One region of the Leuconostoc lactis genome, then DNA from elsewhere that is predicted to be linked to it. Evidence: predicted binding sites of a transcription regulator. Region 1 holds the regulator's gene; each other region holds the start of a gene.
What was found. Region 1 encodes LexA, which represses DNA repair genes until DNA is damaged. Its sites were predicted from a motif close to CNAACANNTGTTNG; they were not measured.

Region 1 (7,776 bases):
TCGTTATTAGTCTTCGTCGTGTCATTTAAGGGAAAATAAGGGGGATTAGATAGCACCGTTTCGGCTGATCCTGGTTGAATGACATCAAAAATGGCTTTCATATCTGCTTGTACCACCGACACACGATCTTGCAAGCCATTGAGTGCCACACTACGTTGCGCCATTTCAGCGAGTTCGGGTTGAATCTCAACTAAGGTGATTGGCCCCGTCACCTTTGGGGCATAAAACAAGCCAACTGCCCCAGTGCCAGCACCGAGATCGACAGTCAAGCCGCTGCCTTTGCCTTTCACGCCAGCAAAATAAGCCAATAAAATGGCATCGAGCGAATAGGCGAACATATCTGGATTTTGAATAATACGAATGTTTTGTGCTGGTAAACCATCAAGTCGTTCACCTTGTTTAAGAATTGGTTCAATCATTGTTTTTTTCTCGCGATATCGTGTAAAATAGTTAGGACAGTTTATGAGGTGAATTAGCATGAAATTTTATGACGTACTCCACGGCATTGTCGTTGGCTTGATTTGGACAATTAACGGTCGCATTAAATATATGCACCGTGATCGTCTCCCCGTCAACGATAATTATATCCTTGTTGGCCCTCACCGTTCTTGGTGGGATCCCGTTTGGTATGCCGTAGCCGCCTATCCCAAGCACTTCATTTTTATGGCAAAAATTGAATTGTTTAAGTTCCCCCCACTTGCTTGGCTCATCCGATCCGCTGGTGCGTTCCCTGTGGATCGTGAAAACGTTGGGCCCAGTGTGATTAAAGTCCCAGTGCGTGAATTGAAATCTGGTAACCGGTCACTGATCATGTTCCCTTCTGGTTCACGCCACAGTGCGGAACTCAAATCTGGCACCATCTTAATTGCCAAGATGTCTGGTAAAGCCATTGTACCGGCTGTGTATCAAGGCCCAGTTAAGTTTAGTCAACTTTTCAAGCGCAACAATACGACGATTAATTTCGGGGAACCGATTGTGGTTGATCGCAAGGATAAGTTGGACAAAGAAAACATTACCAAATATACACAAATGATTCAAGATGCGTTTGATCGCTTAGACCAAGAAATCAATCCTGATTTTGTCTATGTTGATCCAAAACGCGAAAAAAAATAAGCCTTCTGGCTTATTTTTTTTGTGCACGTTCGCTTTGTTGCTTCATTTGTGCCATCATTTGTGCCAACTTCTTTTGTGATGGCTTTTGTCCCATTGACATCATCATTGATTTCATCATTTCTTCTGAAATCGGTGGGTTTTTGGCAAGATAATTCTTCATGGCGTTACGTGCAAGGAAGAAACCTGCGATCAAGCCGATAACCAAGCCAATAACGAAAATCAAGATTGAAAGTCCTGTGTTCATGGTTAAATAACCCCTTAATAAAATTGTCTACCAACCATTATAACACAAAATTCAGGTCGACAGGACGATTAGCCAGATGAATACAGCCCGTAAAATATCTTATTGTCACATTTTTTAGCCATCACACCGTCATCCGTGGTCGTCGTTTTCAAATTTTTGTTAAAGATTCCCCCTATTTATAGGACGTTATTGCCGAAAAACGAACAAACGTTTGATTTCTGTTCCCACTTTCGCTATAATGAAGTCATATTAAATCACTTATCATTAAGGAATATACCCATCATGGCAATCAAAATTCAAGAAAGCAAACAACTCCAAGTGTTGCGCTTTATTCATGAAGCGCAAACCAATAACGGTTATCCGCCAACGGTTCGCGAAGTTGGTGAAGCAGTCGGTCTCTCGTCTTCTTCTACAATCCACGGGCACATCGAACGCCTAGTGAAGAAAGGCTACTTATTAAAAGATGCTTCAAAACCACGCGCCCGTGCGATTGAAGTAACGGATTTAGGACTAGAAGCGTTAGGTGTGTCAACCACACCTGGTCGCATTCCTGTTCTTGGTCAAGTAACAGCCGGTACGCCCATTCTCGCGGTTGAAGAAGAAGCGACTGAGTTTTTCCCAATTCCAGATAACTTGATGCAGTTTGATGGCGATATGTTTATGCTCAACGTCCGCGGGAACTCAATGGTGAACATCGGTATCTTAGACGGTGACAAAGTCATTGTGCGTAAGCAAGATAACGCTGATAATGGTGATGTGGTTGTCGCAATGAATGACGATGACGAAGCCACCGTTAAGCGTTTCTTCCGTGAAGCCGATCATTTCCGGTTACAACCTGAAAATGACGCTATGGCACCCATTATTTTAGATAGTGTCACCATTCTTGGTAAAGTCATTGGCTTATACCGCGATGCCATTTATTAATCAAAAAAGCTGAACGACTCTCGTCGTTCAGCTTTTTTTACTTGTTTAAGCTTGCCAATCAGCTGGTGATTGTTGCCATGCTTTTAACGTTGCCAATTGCGAGGCGTTCAAATCGCCTCGCGCAATGGCAGCATCAATGAGTTGTGAATAGGTTGTCAAGGATTGAAATGTTAATCCGGCTTGTGCAAAGTTAGCCACGCCAGCGGGCAATTCATATGAAAAGATTGAGACAACACCCAATACGTCAGCGCCTGACTTGCGAACCGCTTCAACAGCACCTAAAACTGACCCACCAGTTGAAATTAAATCATCAATGAGGACCACTTTTTTACCAGCCACGTCAGCCCCTTCTGTTTGCCGACCGGCACCGTGATCTTTTGGCTTTGAGCGGACATAAATCATGGGCTTGTTCAACGTTTCGGCTACCCAAGCCGCGTGTGGGATACCAGCCGTGGCGACACCACCGATGATTTCAACATCCCCATAATGGGTCGTAATGAGTTCTGCCAAACCCTTAAAAATATTTTGACGAACTTCAGGAAAGCCAATCGTCATTCGGTTATCCGTATAAATTGGGCTTTTAATACCAGAGGCCCAAGTAAAGGGAGCTTCCGGTGAAAACTTCACGGCCCCAATCTTTAATAAATCATTTGCGACTTGTGTTGCATATTCTGTCATGCTTCATTTCCCCATTCTGCCATAACGCGTTGGTAAGCAACAACTGGCGTTTGTGCTTTTGTAATTGAACGACCGACAACCAGACCCGTGGCACCTGACTCGCGGGCAACGGCTGGTGTTGTAATGCGTGCTTGGTCATCAGCGGCATCACCGGCCAAACGAATGCCAGGTGTAATGCGTAGGAAATCATCAGCCGTCACAGCCCGAATGAGTCCAGCTTCCCCTGGCGCACTAATCGTGCCATCCACCCCAGCGGCATAGGCCAACTTCGCCAAATGCTGCACACTATCAGCCATTGATAATGGCGTTTGCTGCGTTGCTTGCATCTCCGCTTCTGAAAATGAGGTGAGTTGTGTGACTGCCAGAATTTTCATGTTGGCGCCTTTATTAGCAACCGCCTGCGCCAACATTTTGGTCCCACCAGCGGCATGAACGGTCAAATATTGCACGTCCAGTTGCGCAAGGCGTGCCACAGCATGCCCAACGGTATTTGGAATATCGTAAAGTTTAAGATCTAAAAAGACGGTAAAGCCTTGTTGGCGTAATTCACGCACAAATTCTGGTCCGGCTGCGTAAAACAGTTCCATCCCAACCTTCACAGCTGGTTGTTCGGGTAAGTCACGAAATGGTACCAAAAACGCTTGCGCACTGGCAGCATCCGGAAAATCTAAGGCAATAAAAACAGGTGCAGTCATCAGCATTCCTTTCAACTTCAGTTCTGTGAGTTTTTAAACGTGTTCGTCACGGCTTGCACATCGTCAAAACCATAGCGATCGAGGGCTTCAGGCAGCGCTGCAATGATGTCTAACATCGTGTCTGGTTTTTCGGCCAACACGGAACCGACTTGGACAGCACTCGCACCAGCCATCAGCATTTCTAAGGCGTCATCGACTGTGCGAATCCCACCAACTCCAATCACTGGAATTGTCACAGTTTGGGCAACTTCATATACAAACCGGACTGCGATCGGATGAATCGCTGCCCCAGACATACCACCTGTACCACGTGCTAATTGTGGCGCACGGGTATTCAAGTCAAAGCGCATCCCTACTACCGTGTTAATCAAGACAATGCCGTCAGCACCCGCTGCTTCAACCGCTTTAGCAATCGGTTTGATATCCGTCACATTAGGTGACAACTTGGCATATATTGGCAAATCCGTCACAGTTTTTACCGCCGTAATCACTTCTGCTGCAGCTTGTGCATCCACCCCAAAGGCCATACCCCCACGATCCACGTTTGGACATGATAGGTTCACCTCAATGGCCGTGATATGCCCCGTTGTAGATAACAACTTTGCTAAATCACGATACTCTTGAACGGATTCACCTGCAATAGATGCCATCACTGGGAGTTCACCGGCATATTTTGCCGTAATTTTTGGCAATAAATCAGCCATGACCTGCTCAACACCTGGATTAGCCAAACCAACAGAGTTCATCACCCCACTGGTGATGTTAATAACCCAAGGTTGTGGATTCCCTGCACGTTGCGCCATGGTAATCGTCTTTGTCACCAAGGCACCTGTTTTTTCAATCCCGTACATATCTTCCAGGCCAAAATATACAGCCCCTGCTGAATTCATAATCGGATTTTTCAAGTCTAAGCCTGGTAACTTTACTGCTAAGCGTTGCTGTGTCATTTTCTTCTCCTAATTTGTCTCACTGGACAATTTTATTAGTACTGCAGGTATTATTTCATTTCATTGACTGTAAAACTACGACTTTCCAGGACATCCAAGAAAGCACTAACGGTATCTAATGCCGTAAAGAGTGGGACAGCGTTTTCGATGGCCGCATTTCGAATCAAACGCCCGTCTGATTCAGCTCGGTCATCGGCTTGTGTCGTGTTAATCACGACTTGGAGCTTTTGTGCACGCAGGGCTTCGACTGAATTGTTGTCAGATTCAGCAATTTTATCCAACGTTTCAACAGGCATGTCTTGACTAGCAAGATAAGCACCTGTCCCGGCCGTTGCAAACAAGGCAAATCCAAGGTCGTTGAAACGACGGGCTAATGTTAACGCTTCTTCCTTATCGTCATCAGCGACTGTAAAGAGAACATTGCCATATTGTGGTACTTTAATGTTTGAGGCCACAAAGGCTTTATACAAAGCTTTTGGCAAAGTTGCATCTGAGCCCATGACTTCACCAGTTGACTTCATTTCTGGCCCAAGTAGTGAATCAACGTCTGGTAATTTCGTAAATGAGAAGATTGGTGCTTTCACATGGACCATATCATCAGCTGGCACCAAACCCGTTTCAAAGCCCATATCTGCCAACTTTTCACCCAACATCACACGAGTAGCCAGTTGTGCCAATGGGATGTGAGTCACCTTTGAAATGAATGGCACCGTACGTGAAGCTCGTGGGTTCACTTCAATCACGTAAGCCGTGTCTTCATGAATCACGAACTGTACGTTCATCAACCCAATCGTCCCCATGGCCTTTGCCAAATTAATGGCTGCTTGCGTCATTTCATCTTGGACTTTTTGTGACAAGTACTGTGGTGGGTACACTGACATTGAATCGCCTGAATGAACACCTGCACGTTCGATATGCTCCATGATACCTGGAATAACTGCGGTTTCACCATCTGACAGAACGTCCACTTCTGCTTCTTGTCCTACCAAGTAAGAATCAATCAAAACGGGGTGGTCATTTGACACCTTCACAGCACGTTGCATATAGTCTTGTAATTCATCATCTGATGAGACAATCTCCATTGCCCGACCACCTAACACATAAGATGGGCGAATCAACACCGGATAGCCAATCTCTTGGGCCGCTGCTAAGGCCTCTGCAACTGTGGTAGCTGTTTTACCAATGGGTTGTGGCAATTGTAATTGTTTAATGACTTGATCAAAGGCTTCACGATCTTCGGCACGATTCAAGTCTTCAACGGTTGTGCCTAGAATATGGACACCATTTTCAAACAAGGGTTGTGCCAAATTGATCGCTGTTTGACCACCAAACTGCACCACAACACCCAAAGGTTGTTCTAAGTCAATCACATTCAAAACATCTTCAAGCGTCAAAGGCTCAAAGTATAACTTGTCTGAGATTGAAAAATCTGTTGAGACCGTTTCAGGGTTCGAGTTCATGATAATGGCTTCGTAACCGGCCCGTTGGATCGCCTTAACGGCATGCACGGTCGCGTAATCAAATTCCACGCCTTGCCCGATACGAATTGGTCCTGAACCGAGTACGATAACAGATGGCTTATCCGACTTCACGGATTCATTTTCACGTTCATAAGTGGCATAGAAATAAGGCGTTTGTGACTCAAATTCAGCTGCCACCGTATCCACCATCTTATAAACTGGGATAATGCCGGCTTCTTGGCGTAGTTGACGAATTTCTGCCGTTGATTTTTGCCAGAGACCTGCAATGGTTTCATCTGCAAAACCATTTTTCTTCGCGTAGTGTAGGTAATCTAAATCACCAACATGCGCTGCCAAATCACGTTCGATTTCAATGATGTGTGACACCTTATCCAGGAAGAATTCATCGATTTGTGTTTTATCATGAATTGTTTCGATGCTGACACCACGACGCAACAAGTCAGCAATCATGAACAAACGATCATCACGTGCAGGCATCAAAGCATCAAGCAACGCTTCATCTGTCATATCATCATATGTGATGTCATTTAAGCCTGTTGCACCGATTTCAAGCGATCGCACGGCTTTTAACATGGCTTCTTCCATGTTACGACCAATTGCCATGACTTCACCAGTGGCCTTCATTTGCGTGCCTAAACGGCGATCCGCTGTGGCAAACTTATCAAATGGCCAACGTGGAATTTTAAAGACCACATAGTCTAATGCTGGTTCAAATTCGGCCTTAGTCGTGCCAGTGACAGGGTTAATAATTTCATCTAACGTCAACCCAACCGCAATTTTGGCAGCCATTTTAGCAATTGGATAACCTGTTGCTTTGGAAGCCAACGCTGATGACCGTGAAACACGTGGGTTGACTTCAATAATGTAATACTTATAAGACTTTGGATCCAACGCCATTTGAATATTCACGCCACCTTCAATTTTCAAGGCGCGGATGATTTTCAAGGCTGAATCACGCATCATTTGCACTTCACGATCTGACAAAGTTTGCACTGGTGCCGTCACAATTGAATCACCCGTGTGGATACCAACAGGATCAAAGTTTTCCATGGATGCCACGACCAGCGCATTATCATTGGCATCACGCATCACTTCAAATTCAATTTCTTTATAGCCCGCAATTGAACGTTCAATCAACACTTGCGTCACAGGTGACAATTCCAAACCATTGGCGGCAATTTCGACTAACTCGTCATGCGTGGTTGCAATCCCACCACCCGTACCACCTAAGGTATAGGCAGGACGAACAATCACTGGATAGCCATGCGTGTCGGCAAATGCCAAGGCTTGTTCCAAAGTAGTCGCAATCGTTGATTCAGGAATCGGTTCATTCAAACGTTCCATCAAATCCTTAAACGCTTCACGGTCTTCCGCTTCTTCAATAGCCGTGAGCTTTGTCCCTAGCAATTCGATATGCAAATCATCCAAGATACCTGCTTCAGACAAATCCTTGGCCATGTTCAAGCCAGTTTGGCCACCAAGTGTTGGTAGAATGGCATCTGGTCGCTCCTTACGCAAAATACGTTCGATGAAATCAATTGAAATTGGTTCAACATAAACCTTATCAGCGATTTCTGCATCCGTCATAATTGTGGCGGGGTTTGAGTTCACCAAAATGACTTGGTAGCCTTCTTCCTTCAAGCTCAAGGCTGCTTGCGTCCCTGAATAATCAAATTCAGCAGCTTGTCCAATCA
Region 2 (7,776 bases), 110 kb from region 1:
TGATCCGGCAGTTATTTTAACAGCGGATCGGTTGGCTAAAGCGGCTGAAGCCCTCCATTATCATACGTATGAAGATATGTTGGCAGCGCTTGGTTATGGTGACGTTGCCGTACCAGGTGTGGCTAACAAATTAACTGAAGCCATTCGTGAAGCCCAGCAAGCAGCGGAAACGGCGGAATTACAACGGGAACTGCTTGAAGAAGGTCACGAAATTAAACGGGTTGAAACAGCGCTCACCCAACGACAAAAGGCGACTGCCGATGATATTGTGATTGCCGGTGTTGATAATTTGCTGGTGCGTTTAGGTCGTTGTTGTACACCAGTGCCAGGAGATGACGTCACTGGCTACATTACCAAAGGTCGTGGTATTTCGGTGCATCGTGTCGGGTGCCCAAACATCCGCGCGGCCGAGACACAAGGCCAACGTTTGGTGGATGTGCAGTGGGAAGACGAAAAGGGGCTCAAGCCTAACTATGACGCTGATTTAACGGTTCATGGTGAAAATCGTAATGGGTTATTGAATGATGTCTTACGGGCTGTCAACGGTCGGACAAAGTTTGTCAACTCAGTGAACGGCCATGTGACCAAAAACGGGATGGCCCAAGTGTCATTATCGATTGGTGTGAAAAATAGTGAACAGCTTGGCAATATTATGGATGCCCTTAATAATCTCCCAGCCGTCTATGATGTTGAGCGCACATTCCATTAAAAAACGGGCAACGTGATTTTTTTATCAAACGATTAGGCGTCTTTTCATGCTATATTTTTAAGTATTACTTTTTAATTTGAAATGAGCGCAAAATGAAGACCCCAATTTTAATGGCCATTGCCCCCATTACCCAGGCACAGCAATCAGGGATGTTGCTAGTCGATAAACAGGCAAAAAAAGTGTACTTTACGGCACAACAATTACCGGAACCCAAGTCCCAAAAATGGTTACTCTGGCTACTGATTATTAGTAGTGTCTTAGTGACACCTTATTGGTTGTTTGATAAGTTGCTGCACTTACCACATTTTCCAATTAACCAGCCCATCATGTGGTGGGTTGTCTTAGTTATCACACTAGGCATTCCAATTATCGCTTGGTATGTGGGTCGGCAAAAGGTCCACTATGACTTTCAGCAAGTGCAACCCTTAGCCGTGGATCAAGGTACCTTAGACCAAGCGCTAAAATACTGGTGGTTTGAACGGTTATGGGTAGCGACAGTCTTGTTGTTGTTACCACCGACATCTGTCTTGTTTTTAGTACTTTATATGATTAAACGTGATCCATTAGATGCTTTATTGATTACGGTTCATGCGACACTATTTATGCGGCGTTTGATTCCGCACGCCTTTTCTCGTATTATGGTATCTAAACGTGATATTGAGGAGTGGAGAAAATGAAAGTTGTGTTACAACGTGTCAAATCGGCACAAGTTACGATTGATGACCAAGTTGTTGGGCAAATTAAAGCTGGCTTTGTGTTATTAGTGGGTGTTGCTGATGATGACACAACGGCTGATATTGATTATCTGGTCCGAAAGATTAGTCAGTTACGGGTCTTTGAAGATGCGGACGGGCGGATGAATTTAAGCATCCAAGCGATTGCTGGTGAAATTTTGTCTATCTCGCAATTTACATTGTTTGCGGATACCAAGAAGGGCAATCGGCCAAGCTTTACCAAAGCTGGTCAACCCGCCTTTGCCAGCATGATGTATGACCAGTTTAATGCTGCGCTACGGCGTACCGGGTTACCGGTCGAAACGGGACAATTTGGTGCCGATATGGCAGTGTCATTGGTAAATGATGGGCCAGTAACCATTCTATTTGATACAAAAGACAACTAAAAAAGGTTCGGCTTAGCCGAACCTTTTTATTTTTGATGTGTTTGTCGATAGTGATAGTACCAACCAAAGGGTACCAGACTTTCAGTCCCGTTTTTAATACGTTGGATATTTGAGCGGTGACGGTAAAAGACGAAGCAAGTTAACGCGGCCGCTACTAAGGTCAAAATGAGATCGTGATAGAAAAATGACGTGATCAGGGCAAAACTGAAGCCAACCATTGAACTCAATGACACCATTGACGTGAGCAGTAACATGATAATAAAGACTGCCGAGACTAGGATGAAAAATTGTGGGTTGTAGGCGAGTAAGACACCAGCTGAGGTAGCCACCGCTTTACCCCCCTTGAATTTAATCCAAATTGAGAAGGTATGCCCAATGATGGCTGCAATACCAACCAACATGGGGTTGATTGAACTGTGGAAAAGATGGGGTAACAAGCCTGCGGCTGTCCCTTTTAAGAGATCAAGGACGAGCGTGACAGTACCGGCGACTGGACCAAGGACGCGAAAGGAGTTGGTCGTGCCGATATTACCGGAACCTTCATCACGAATATCCTTGTGATAAAAAATGAGGCCAATCCAATATCCCGGTAGTAATGACCCGAGAAAGTAGGCACAGACGAACATTAGTATGGTTGAAAACATAGTTTAACTCCTCAATATTGTGAATAAACACAAAGTTAATTCTATCATAAAAAGTCATCGTAAAGGGGGAGACATATTGAAAATGTTATTTTGAGTCTTGTCAGAATAAGTTTTTTAATCTATGATAATATAGATTGACGCATGATCACGAACAGTTGTTCAATCATGACAATGTTTTAAAATAAGAAAGATATGAGTATTCATGGCAGAAAAAAATCACTATGATTCAGATTCAATAAAAATTCTTGAAGGTTTAGAGGCGGTTCGTAAGCGTCCAGGGATGTACATTGGTTCAACTGACGGCCGTGGTTTGCATCATTTAGTTTATGAAATTGTTGATAATGCAGTGGATGAAGCCTTAGGTGGCTTTGGTAATGATATTCGGGTCACAATCCATGAAAATAATGCCATAACAGTGCAGGATTTTGGCCGTGGTATGCCAGTTGGCATGCACGAATCAGGTAAACCAACGCCTGAAGTTATTTTAACAGTGTTACATGCTGGTGGAAAGTTTGGTCAAGGCGGCTATGCCACTTCTGGTGGCCTCCACGGCGTGGGATCATCGGTTGTTAACGCCTTATCCGAAAGTTTGCAAGTGACGATTGTGCGTGATGGTCACAAATGGCAAGAAGACTTTGTGAACGGGGGACATCCCGTTGATACGCTGCGTGATCTTGGACCAACGACTGAGCATTCAGGGACAACGGTCAAATTCAAGCCAGATCCATCATTATTTAGTGCGACAGTCTATAAGTACGACACGTTATCTGAGCGCTTGCGTGAATCAGCCTTTTTGATGTCAGGTGTGAAGTTTACTTTAACGGACGAACGCGTGCAACCTGCACGGGTAGAAACGTACCATTATGAAAAAGGGTTAGAATCATTTGTTGGTTTCTTGAATGAAGATAAGGCCACAATTGGCCCAGTTATGACATTTGAGGGCGAACAATCAGGGATTGTGGTTGAAGTGGCGGCGCAATACAATGATGGCTATTCTGAAACGCTCCTATCATTTGTTAACAATGTGCGGACGCAAGACGGGGGAACGCATGAAGTAGGCTTCCGGACGGCTTGGACAAAAGCCTTTAACGAATATGCCCGTAAGGTCAATTTGTTAAAAGATAAAGATAAAAATCTCGAAGGGACTGACGTGCGTGAAGGCTTGGCTGCCGTTATTTCGTTACGTGTGCCGGAACAATTCTTACAGTTTGAAGGCCAAACCAAAGATAAGTTAGGCACACCAGAAGCCCGTGGGATTGTGGAGTCAATCGTCAATGAAACGCTTGGGCGTTTCTTGATGGAAAACGGTGATTTTGGTCAAAACTTGATTCGTAAAGCCATTCGGGCACGAGAAGCGCGTGAAGCAGCGCGTAAAGCCCGTGATGAAAGCCGAACAGGGAAGTCAAAGGGGCAAAAAGAACGGTTACTATCCGGTAAGTTAGCCCCTGCGCAGTCAAAAGATGCGACGCGCAATGAACTATTTTTGGTCGAGGGTGATTCAGCCGGTGGTTCCGCTAAGCAAGGCCGTGATCGAAAGTTCCAAGCGATTTTGCCTTTGCGTGGTAAGGTGTTGAATACCGAAAAGGCCAAGCTGGTCGACATTTTAAAGAATGAAGAAATTTCAACGTTGATCTACGCCATTGGTGGCGGCGTTGGGAATGACTTTAAAGTATCTGATACAGCCTTTGATAAAATCATCATCATGACGGATGCCGATGATGATGGGGCGCACATCCAGACACTCTTGTTGACGTTCTTTTATAAGTATATGCGGCCATTGATTGAGGCTGGTCGGGTTTATATTGCCTTACCACCGCTCTACCGTGTGAAATATGCGTCAAAGAAAATGGCTGACAAATTTGCTTGGACGAATGACGAATTGGAAGCAATTACGAGCCAAAGTGACGCGCGTTATGAATTAACACGCTTTAAGGGTCTGGGTGAAATGAATGCACCTCTCCTTTGGGAAACGACCATGAATCCTGAAACACGGACTTTGATTCGTGTGAAAATCGATGATGCTGTGTTGGCTGAAAAGCGCGTGACAACATTGATGGGCGATAAGGTTGAACCACGTCGTGACTGGATTGAAGCCAATGTTCACTTTACATTAGATGAAGCGGGTTCAATTTTGGATACGGTTGATGGTGACCCGATCAATGCGAGCGACGTGTTTGAAAAAGCCCGTCAGCATGAAAATAAACCAGTCGTCGCGACGAAGTCAGCAACATCAGCGGGACCAGTGATTACGAACTGGCAAAATGGACAAGACAACGGCGCTTGATTTTTGCGTTGTTAGTATTAATTTGACGAAAGTCTTAGTCGCCGCGTACGTTTGTGCGCGGCCTTTACATCTGACTTTGCATGCATTCTATTTGAAAGGAAATGTGTCTAACCGTGTGACGTCTGTTAGACACTCGTATATATGGCAGATCGTATAACTGAACTCTCACTGGAAGCAGTGATGGGGGAGCGCTTTGGGCGCTACTCAAAATATATTATTCAAGAACGTGCGTTACCGGATATTCGGGATGGGCTTAAGCCTGTGCAACGACGGATTCTTTTTGCGATGGACCAAGATGGTAATACGTATGACCATCCTTATCGTAAATCAGCTAAATCTGTTGGAAACGTCATGGGTAACTTCCATCCGCATGGTGATTCATCGATCTATGAAGCGATGGTGCGACTATCACAGGACTGGAAAGTACGCGAACCGTTAATTGACATGAACGGGAACAACGGGTCGGTCGATAATGATCCAGCGGCGGCAATGCGTTATACCGAAGCGCGCTTGTCAAAGATTGCTGGCGAAATGATGGCTGATTTAGGACAAGAAACGGTTGATATGGTGTTGAACTTTGATGATACGACCTATGAACCGACCGTTTTGCCATCACGAATCCCAAGTTTGTTTATTAATGGGGCAACGGGGATTTCTGCGGGTTACGCGACCGAAATTCCACCGCATAACTTAAAAGAAATCAATGCCGCATTAATTTACTTGTTGGACCATCCTGAAGCACCGTTATCAGCGTTGATGCGCTATATCAAAGGGCCTGATTTCCCAACTGGTGGGATTATTCAAGGCCTTGATGGGATTAAAAAAGCGTATAAGACAGGGCGTGGTAAGATTGTCGTCCGTGCAAAAACGGAAATTTCTGACCTTAAAGGTGGGAAGAAAAAGATTGAAATTACCGAATTACCTTATGAAGTTGTCAAGTCAAACTTGGTGTCAAAAATTGATGCCATTCGTTTGAATAAGGAAGTTGCGGGCATTGCGGAAGTCCGTGATGAATCGGACCGTGAGGGGATGTCAATTGTCATTGAACTCAATAAGGGAACGAATGCCGAAGGTATTCTGACTTATTTGTTCAAGAAGACAGATCTTCAAATTTCTTACAACTTCAACATGGTGGCCATTCACAACCAACGGCCAGTCACGGTTAATTTAAAGCAAGGCCTACAAGCATTTTTGGATTTTCGAAAAGAAGTCGTGTTGAAGCGTTCAGCCTTCGAATTAGCGAAGGCACAAGCTCGGCAACACATTGTTGAAGGCTTAATTCGAATGTTGTCAATTTTGGATGAGGTCGTGGCCACTATTCGCGCTTCTCAGAACCGTAAGGATGCCACGCAAAACTTGATTGACCAGTTCCAATTTACACAACCACAAGCAGAAGCGATTGTGACTTTGCAGCTTTATCGTTTGACTAATACAGACGTTACGCAATTAGAAGCCGAATTTGCGACATTAACAGCTAAGATTAATCATTTGAATTTGATTCTAACGGAAGAATCAGCCTTAAAAGATGTGATTCGTGATGAATTGACAGCCATTACGAAAACGTATACCACCCCACGTCGCTCACAAATTGAAGCTGAAGTGGAAGATTTGGTCATTGATACGGCTGTGACGATTGCCGAAGAAGATGTCCAAGTGTTGGTTTCTCGTAATGGGTATTATAAGCGGGCATCATTGCGTTCTTATAAGGCATCAGATGCTGATAACGGGTTGGCTGACGATGATTTGCCAGTCTTTGTTGGTCAGTTAAATACCACCCAGCATTTGTTTATGTTTACGAATAAGGGGAGTGTCATTTACCGTCCAGTACATGAATTACCAGATTTCAAGTGGAAAGACACTGGGGAACATTTCTCACAGCAGTTAGCTAACTGGCGACCAGACGAATATGTAATCCAAGTAGTGGCGGTTGATAATTTGGCACAAGGTGGGGCGTTCACCATCGTGACAAATGACGGTTTCATCAAGCAAACGGCCTTAGCTGATATGGTACCTAAAGCTTATAAGAAGAAGACCTCAATGGCCATTAAGCTCAAGACTGATGATAGCCAGGTTGTCAATGTGGCTTATACGCCAACTGTCACGGATCAAGATGTACTCTTGCTGTCACACAATGGTGTTGGGTTGCGCTTTGGCCTAAGTGATGTGCCAGAAATTGGTGCCCGTACGGCGGGTGTCAAGGCGATGGATCTTCGCGGGGATGATACCATTCAGGCTGCCTTAATGGTAACGTCACCAGACCAACAGGTTGCCATTGTGGCAGAAAACGGCGCCTTCAAATACATGCCAGTCGCTGAAATTAATCATTCAAAGCGTGCCAATAAAGGCTTGTTGATCTTTACGCAAAAGAAGACGGTGCCTTATCATGTGGCTGCTGCGACATTGTTTGATCAAGATGTGACTGCATTGGAGATTTTGACAAGTCGTTGGCAAGTACAAGATTTGCAGTTGAGTGATTATAGTCCTTCACAACGTGTTGGTAACGGCCAATATGTTGTGGACGTGAAGAAAAACGGCACGCCTTGGCTGGTTCGGCCTTTGGCGATTGCTGGGACAAAATAATTTTTTTCTGCTAAAATAAACGTATATTGAACGAGGAGACATTCACGCATGGCTAAAACTTTAGTTTTCGGACATAAAAATCCAGATACAGATACAATCGCTTCAGCAATTGCTGCCAGTTACTTCTTAAACCAAATTGGTGAAGAAACAGAAGCAGTTGCGCAAGGCACACCTAATGCGGAAACGCAATTTGCTTTGGACTACTTCAAGGTTGCTGCACCACGCGTAGTGACGTCAGCTGATACAGACACAGTCGTTTTGGTTGATCATAACGAAGCGGCGCAATCAGTGGATAACTTGGCAGATGTGACTGTGACTGGTATTTATGACCATCATAAGTTTGCCTTTACAAATGCAACACCACTTTATATCATTGCTAAGCCATGGGGCTCAGTCGCAACAATCTTGTACTACGAATTTAAGCAAGCGCAAATGGCTA
Region 3 (7,776 bases), 270 kb from region 1:
CCTTACTCCAATATCTCTATCATAACAAAAAAGCCCGCTGACGCGGACTTTGAAAAATGACTTAAATTAGTTTTTTGTAACCTTGCCTGACGCATCACGTGTCACTTTCATATCCGTCAAACCAATGTAACCAAGCTTTGGCACGATTGACTTTTGTACTTCCTTAGTTGTGAAGTAATCCAAGAATGCCTTAGTGGCACCTGTAGCGTCACCCTTTGTATACATATGTTCGTATGCCCAGATTGGCCATGAATTGTCTTCAACATTCTTTGTATCAGGCGTTACCTTGTCAATGTTAAGCGCCTTGATACCAGAAGCATCCAAGTAAGCAAAGGCTAGGTATGAAATAGCCCCTGGTGTTGTTGACACGATCTTTTGAACCGTACCGTTAGAATCTTGTTCTGTTGCTTGAACAGCATTTTGACCGTCTAACACATTCTTTTCAAAGACAGCGCGTGTCCCTGAACCAGTAGCACGGTTAACCACAACGATCTTTTCGTCTTTACCGCCCACTTCTTTCCAGTTCGTAATCTTACCAGTGAAGATGTCACGCAATTGGGTCTTTGACAAATTTGACACTTGCACATCTGAGTTCACAACTGGTGCAATACCAACAACTGCGACTTTGTGATCCTTCAACTTAGAAGCATCAACACCAGACTTTTCTTCAGCAAAGACGTCCGAGTTACCGATTTGTGCTGAGCCACTCGCAACTTGACTCAAACCAGCACCTGAACCACCACCTTGAACTGTCACTGTCACACCAGGATTTTTTTGTTGGAATGACGTTGCAACTTGTTCTGCCAATGGTTGCAAGGCCGTCGATCCTAAGGCAAGCACCTTACCACTGAGATTAGAAGTGGTTGTTTTTTGTGTGTCTTGCTTAGTCGTACTTTGATTTGAATTGGCATACAATGCCACACCTGCTGCGATAACGACAACACCGCCGATAACACCGACAACTGCTTTGTTCATGAGTAATTCTCCCTTGTCTAAGGCTTCATTGAAGCGTATGTAGTGTAAACTTGGTTGTAGTAGTGGCTCTTGGGTGCCAGTCCTTGTTTACAAGTTATATACTACCGACGCTGTGTCAAAGAACTAGGCACAAACCTGTCATCATTATGTAAATCATTGTAAAGTCATCTTTACGCGGCTAAACCACCATGGTATAGCCGAAACCACGAACCGTTTTCAGGAGCACTGGCGACTTCGGGTTGGTTTCAATTTTTTCCCGTAAATTACTAATATGCATATCAACCATACGGCTTTCACCCGTATATTCATAGCCCCACACTGCCGTTAAAATCGTCTCACGATCAATGACACGTCCGATACGTTGGGCAAAATAGAGCAACAATTCATATTCTCGCGGGGTCAACGTCAAAATCTTATCAGCCTTGGTCACAACCTTCTTATTATCATCAATGACCAGATCCTGAATCTTGATGATATCCGCCTCTTCAGAGACTTGATGATCAACTTGTGAACGACGCAACACCGCTTTTAAACGCGCGATGACTTCTCTTGGACTAAACGGCTTAGTAATATAATCATCTGCCCCAAGTTCTAGACCAAACACTCGATCAAATTCATCCCCTTTGGCAGTGACCAAAATCACTGGGGTACTAATCTTATCTTGACGTAAGGTTTTCAAAACCGTCATACCATCCATGCCTGGTAGCATCAAATCTAGCAAAATAGCATCGAATTGTTGTTGACTGGCTAATTGGTAAGCCGTCTGGCCATCTTCTGCCACTGTGACGTCATAATTATTCTCTTCCAAGTTATATTGCAATAACGTTGAAATTGCTGCTTCATCATCCACTACTAAAATTTTTGTCATGATCCCAACACACCTTTTTTAATTATGATGTCTGCCTCTCTAATTGTTTGCTTAATTGCATTGTAACAAAAAAAATGGACACGCCCTAGCGTTTCCATTTATTCTTTACAGGATTTATACAATTGGTTCGTCCGTTAAATCATCATCTTCATCAGCGACCAATGTCAATGTTTCTGGGGCTTCAATTACCTCATCATCAGTCTCTTCTACTAACAACTCGCCATCACCAATGCCAAAGGCGTTACGGACTTTAGCATAGATTTCTTGACGCATCGCAGCATTTTCTGGTGCATCCAAGAATTCTTTCGCTTTTTCACGACCTTGGCCAACTTTGACATCACCGTAATAGTAAAAGGCACCGGCTTTGCGGATAATTTCTTGTTCCGCACCGAGATCCAAAATTTCACCAGTTTGTGAAATGCCCTTTCCGTACATGATATCAACTTCAGCAACCTTAAATGGTGGCGCCACCTTGTTCTTAACCACTTTGACTTTGGTTAAGTTTCCGGTCACATCTGTGCCATCTTTAATTTGGGTTGAACGACGAACTTCCAAACGGATCGTTGAATAGAATTTCAACGCACGTCCACCCGGCGTCGTTTCTGGGTTACCAAACATGACACCGATCTTTTCACGAATTTGGTTGATAAAAATCGCAACTGTACCAGTACGGTTCAATGTACCCGCCAGTTTACGCAAAGCTTGGCTCATCAAACGGGCTTGCAAGCCAACGTGTGAGTCGCCCATTTCCCCTTCGATTTCTGCACGTGGTACTAACGCTGCCACAGAATCCACAACGATGATATCCACTGCCCCAGATTGTACCAAAGCATCAGCAATTTCTAACCCTTGTTCCCCAGTATCTGGTTGTGACAAAAGCAATTCATCTTTTTTAACACCCAAAGCTTCAGCGTATTTCACATCCAAGGCATTTTCGGCATCAATATAGGCAGCTGTGCCACCAGCTTTTTGCACTTCGGCAACAGCGTGTAAGGCCAACGTTGTTTTACCAGAAGATTCTGGTCCATAAATTTCAATAATACGTCCCTTAGGATAGCCACCAACGCCTAAAGCAACATCTAGCTTAACTGATCCTGAAGGATAAGTCTCAACTTGTGTCAGCGCATTATCCCCTAACAGCATGATTGATCCCTTACCGAAATTTTTTTCGATACGCTTTAAAGCCTCATCAAGTGCCGCCTTACGGCCGCTTGCTTGACTGTCTTTATCGTCTTTTTTAGTCGTCTTTTTTGTGACCATTTTTAGCTAACTCCTTTTATCTTACCTCAATAGTGTACCTGTTTCTAAACGTAAAAGCAAGCATTTAACGAACAATTGTTCGACAGCGTTCGTACCTTATTTGATGATACGAAAAAAGCGCTTATCGCGCTTTTTATAGACCGTCGGAAAAGACTACTCGGTTCTGCCAGAAATAGTCAATGCCTGAATAAATTGTAAAGATAACCGCAATCCACAATAAGATTTCACCAATGGGCAACCCAATTGCAGTAAATGGGACATCTTTGAGATATAAAAAGAAAATCGCAAACATTTGCGAGAAAGTCTTAATTTTACCCGGCATCTGTGCCGCTAAGACTTTACCATTATTTTCTACAATTAAGGTACGTAAACCAGTAACGGCTAGTTCCCGAATCACAATCACAGCTGTCATCCAAGCTGGTACCACGTTGAACCCAGTCAAAAAGATCAAGGCTGTCATGACCAACAACTTATCGGCCAACGGATCGGCAAACTTACCAAAATTCGTCACCAGATGTTGGCGACGGGCAATTTGACCATCCAAAAAATCCGTGATTGATGCTACCGCAAACACAATGGCAGCAAGCAACCAATTGAGTGGCAACATCACACCTGTCACGTCAAGTGATTGCCACGCATAAGGTACCGATAATAATAGGATAAAAACAGGAATAAGAATAATACGAAAAACAGTGAGTTGATTTGGCAGATTCATAATGGCCCCTTATTTATTGAGATTGAACAAAACGTTCCAAAACGGCGTTGCCGTTCCGATAACTGTTACCTTTTGATCATCAAAGGTCATCGTTGCATTGGCAACATTGGTGAATTGAACATTCACCGCGTTAGTACCAGCAGGCACATCAATCGTTTTATCGGCCTTGACCAGTTCATTTAACAACACAGTTGTCCCAACTGTCACTTTCACGTTGGTCCCAACACCCTGTGCTGAAACTTTAATCGTGTGTTGCTTATCGGCTTGCCCCGATAGGTTATAAATCGTTGTTTGCAACGCCGTATTCTGTTCTGGCGTACCAAGTGTCACCTTAGGTTCTGGCTTCTTTTCTTCAGGCTTTTTTGATGACGACGCAGCGCTAGAAGCATCACTGCTACTGCTACTTGGTATCGTTGAAGTCGATACTGACACATTGCCACTATCACTATTTTGTTGGTCATTATTACCAAGATGCGTCATAGCAAACCAAACCGCAACGAGGCCAACTAAAATAAAAATAGCCAACCAAACCTTTGGTAACATGTCAGAAAATTTTGAACGCGGTGACGGATTAGGATTTGTCCCCGCACGCACTACCCCATCATTATCACGATGAGCCCGACTCAAGTCACGACTTCTCGAGATTGAAGGTGGCGTTGTTTCCCCTAGCAACGTCTCTGGATTTAAGCCCACTGCAATCGCATATTGGCGAATAAAGGCGCGCACATAAAAATCCCCAGGCAAAATGCTTAGGTTATTATTTTCAATGGCCTCCAGATAACGTGCTTGAATCTTAGTTGCTGCTTGCACGTCTTCTAAAGATAAATTTTTCGCCAGACGCGCAGCTTTTAACTGTTCGCCTATTTGATTCGTCAAAGTTTCACTCATAATTTGTCCAATGTTATTTTTTCAGAACAAAACGTTGTAAAGTCGCGTTCTGATATATTTTTTCAGCACTATCTAGTATATCACTATATGTTAAGTCTTGTAAAAGCATCACCTTATCAAATAAGTTTGTCCCAAATAACACATCATCCCCCCGTAAAGCGATACTTTCTAATGCATTTAAACGTTGGATGCCCTCTCCAAGTGTCGCACGGCGTAACGATTCAAACGCCGATTCGCCATGTGCCAAAATGGTTTTATATTGCGCAATTTGTGACTGAATAGCAGTCGTTAGTGCGTCATATTCAGTTGTTTCCGCAAAGAAACTCACAAATTGATACGCATGCATCAAATCAAATGATGTCTCAAACTCCGTATCGATAATACCTTTATTATACAGGTTTTGATACCAGTCTGTCTGCTCTCCAAACAAAATATCCGCCAAGATATCAGCTGCTAGCGTTAATTTGGTTGCCGCTTCACCCGTCACATCAAGTTTTGGTAACCGAATACCTAATGCAATTTTTGGCCGCGATACATCAAACTTTTGAATCGCTTCCTTTTTTGTTGGCTCAGGGATTGCTGGCTCGAATCGACGGACGTTGACTGCTTCAATCGCCTTTGTGGCCTGATTGGCCGTCACCAGTGCCAGCACTTCATCTGGATCAAAATGACCAACCACCTGCAAAGTCATTTGATTGGGTTGATAAAAGGCTCGATGAATTTGGTACAGCAGTTCCGGTGTAATTTGTGCAATGGAGGCTTTTGTCCCCGCAATATCTTCGGCAATTGGCGCACCCGGATACAAGAGTTCCAGCAAGCCCATATAAATGGCCCAGTTGGCATCATCATCATACATCTGAATTTCTTGACCGATAATGCCCTGTTCTTTGGCCACCGTTTGTGCACTAAAGTAAGGTGTTTGCACAAAATCAAGCAAATGCGCAAGGGCTGGCAAAACGTTTTGCGTCGTTGAAAACAGATAACTCGTTTGATACGGGTTCGTAAACGCGTTGGCATCCGCACCTAATTCACCAAACCGCGTAAAGGCATCCCCATCAGCCTTCTCAAAAAGTTTGTGTTCAAGAAAGTGGGCTGTCCCAGCTGGAATTGTAATCGGTGCTTCATCATTGATTTGAAATTGGCGTGCCAATGACCCAAATGGTGTCGTTAATACCGCAAATGTTTTATGATAATTTGGCTTTGGTACCATAACCACAGTTAGCCCGTTAGGTAACTCGGTCGTTAAAACTGTTTCTTTTAATTTTGGATATGTCTTTTCTATCATGCATCCGCCTCTGGCATCAATGTAAATCTTCCTTGTAAAATCACTTGGTCGGCCAATGCACTCACTTGCGCTGGTGTTACCGCTTGAATAGCCGCTACCCACTCCGCTGTGCTGGTCTCACGTTGTGTTAACAATCGAGAAAAGACAAGTTCAATTTCACTATTAGGTGAATCTTGTTGACTTAAATAATCGTTAATTAAGCTCGTTTTAATCGCATCAAAGATTTCGTCACTAAATTCACCCGCTTGAATCGCTTGCAATTCGGCTTGAATCATGCGATCCGTCTGTGCGACCTTATCCGCATCTAAACCTGCTGCCACTGTCATAAAGCCAGTATCATGCTGCCAACGTGAGTAGATACTATAAGCCAACGAGGCTTTTTCCCGAATATTGGTAAACAACTTAGATAACGCTGAACCACCAAATAAAGCGTTGAGCACTAAGGCTGTAAAGCGCTTTGGATCATCTGGTGGCAAACTCAACTGATAAGATAGCGTCAGGATGGCCTGATTAATATCTAATTGTGCTTCCGACAATTCAACGGTAGCTGGTCGTAGGCCTTGACGATAAAATGGCTGTAATACCATTTCACGGCGCGCTTGTAGTGGCCATTTTGCTAATTCAGCCACCACACGCTCAGCGTCAATATCACCGTACACAACAATATTGACTGAATCATTGGCAATCATCTGTTGATACGTCGCCAAAACGTCAGTCGCCGTTAACTGTTCAACATCACGCACTTGACCAGAAGATGGTAACCGCATGGCCGGCGCACTATAGGTCAGTTCTCGCAGTTTCAACATAGCATAGCGGCGCTTATCATCAGGTAGACTTGCTAATTCGTTGATCAAACTTTGACGTTCTTTATCAAACGTCGCTTGATCAAACTGATCCCCCGTCACCAGCGGTTCAAAAATCATATCCCGTAAAAAAGCAAAAGCATCCCCAAGGAGATGTTCTGCATGGTCAATATAAGTGGGCGCAGGCAATTGTAAATGGTAACGCACATGGTGTGTTTGGCCAAAACGCACCACATCTGTTTGAAACTGAGCACCATACAAATCAATCGTTTTTTGCGCAACGGCTTGTTGGTCGGGATACTTTTGCGAACTGACAGCGGTCAAGTAAGACAATAATGCCCGCGCCGAAATGGTATGCGTCAGTAACGGCGCCGCAAAATCGACAGCAATGTGTAGGGTTTTAAATTGTGTTGTTGGGTGAACAACAAGTGTCACACCAGGCTTAAGTTGTATTTTTTTCATAGTATTGGTGAGAAGAGTCGGCTGAACTTTTGAATAAATTTCATCCAATATGACTGATTCTCAAAATCCTCAATTGTCAATTTTTTTGACACTAAAATGTCTTGTTCAAACTGTTCTTCTAACTGTGTTGCAAACTCTGGATCATAGACAAACGCATTGGCTTCAAAATTCAATGAGAATGACCGAATATCCATATTGGCTGACCCAACGGTGCCAATTTCATGATCGATGGTGACTGCCTTACTGTGTAAGAAACCAGCATCATAACGATACACTTCCGCTCCCATGGCAATTAATTCTTGTGCATAATACTGTGTTGCCCGATAAACGAACGGATGATCTGGCATATCCGGAATCATCAAACGCACCCGAACACCTGACATAATCGCGATTTCTAAGGTTTCTAGTACGGCTGAGTCCGGAATGAAATACGGTGTTTGAATCGTAATTTCTGAACGAGCCGAAGCAAACATCCGCATAAAGCCTTGTTTAATTTGCTTTAAATCATTATCTGGCCCAC

Region 2: parE (DNA topoisomerase IV subunit B) is a predicted target of LexA. The motif match lies at 2,622-2,635, and genes of this name have one in related genera.
Region 3: recA (recombinase RecA) is a predicted target of LexA. The motif match lies at 3,172-3,185, and genes of this name have one in related genera.

The regions. Positions count from the first base shown of each region.
Region 1 covers NZ_CP042420.1:1,504,858-1,512,633, forward strand. The annotation lists gene FGL80_RS07445 (tRNA1(Val) (adenine(37)-N6)-methyltransferase) at 1-419, opposite strand, end outside; gene FGL80_RS07450 (lysophospholipid acyltransferase family protein) at 478-1,113, shown strand; gene FGL80_RS07455 (YneF family protein) at 1,124-1,357, opposite strand; gene lexA (transcriptional repressor LexA) at 1,640-2,281, shown strand; gene pyrE (orotate phosphoribosyltransferase) at 2,327-2,959, opposite strand; gene pyrF (orotidine-5'-phosphate decarboxylase) at 2,956-3,654, opposite strand; gene FGL80_RS07475 (dihydroorotate dehydrogenase) at 3,672-4,601, opposite strand; gene carB (carbamoyl-phosphate synthase large subunit) at 4,652-7,776, opposite strand, start outside.
Region 2 covers NZ_CP042420.1:1,614,817-1,622,592, reverse strand. The annotation lists gene FGL80_RS08135 (RelA/SpoT family protein) at 1-709, shown strand, start outside; gene FGL80_RS08130 (hypothetical protein) at 802-1,386, shown strand; gene dtd (D-aminoacyl-tRNA deacylase) at 1,383-1,829, shown strand; gene plsY (glycerol-3-phosphate 1-O-acyltransferase PlsY) at 1,856-2,473, opposite strand; gene parE (DNA topoisomerase IV subunit B) at 2,676-4,757, shown strand; gene parC (DNA topoisomerase IV subunit A) at 4,899-7,337, shown strand; gene FGL80_RS08105 (manganese-dependent inorganic pyrophosphatase) at 7,386-7,776, shown strand, end outside.
Region 3 covers NZ_CP042420.1:140,598-148,373, forward strand. The annotation lists gene FGL80_RS00695 (phosphate ABC transporter substrate-binding protein) at 67-975, opposite strand; gene FGL80_RS00700 (response regulator transcription factor) at 1,154-1,843, opposite strand; gene recA (recombinase RecA) at 1,958-3,103, opposite strand; gene pgsA (CDP-diacylglycerol--glycerol-3-phosphate 3-phosphatidyltransferase) at 3,237-3,818, opposite strand; gene FGL80_RS00715 (helix-turn-helix domain-containing protein) at 3,828-4,706, opposite strand; gene yfmH (EF-P 5-aminopentanol modification-associated protein YfmH) at 4,720-5,991, opposite strand; gene yfmF (EF-P 5-aminopentanol modification-associated protein YfmF) at 5,988-7,256, opposite strand; gene cls (cardiolipin synthase) at 7,253-7,776, opposite strand, start outside.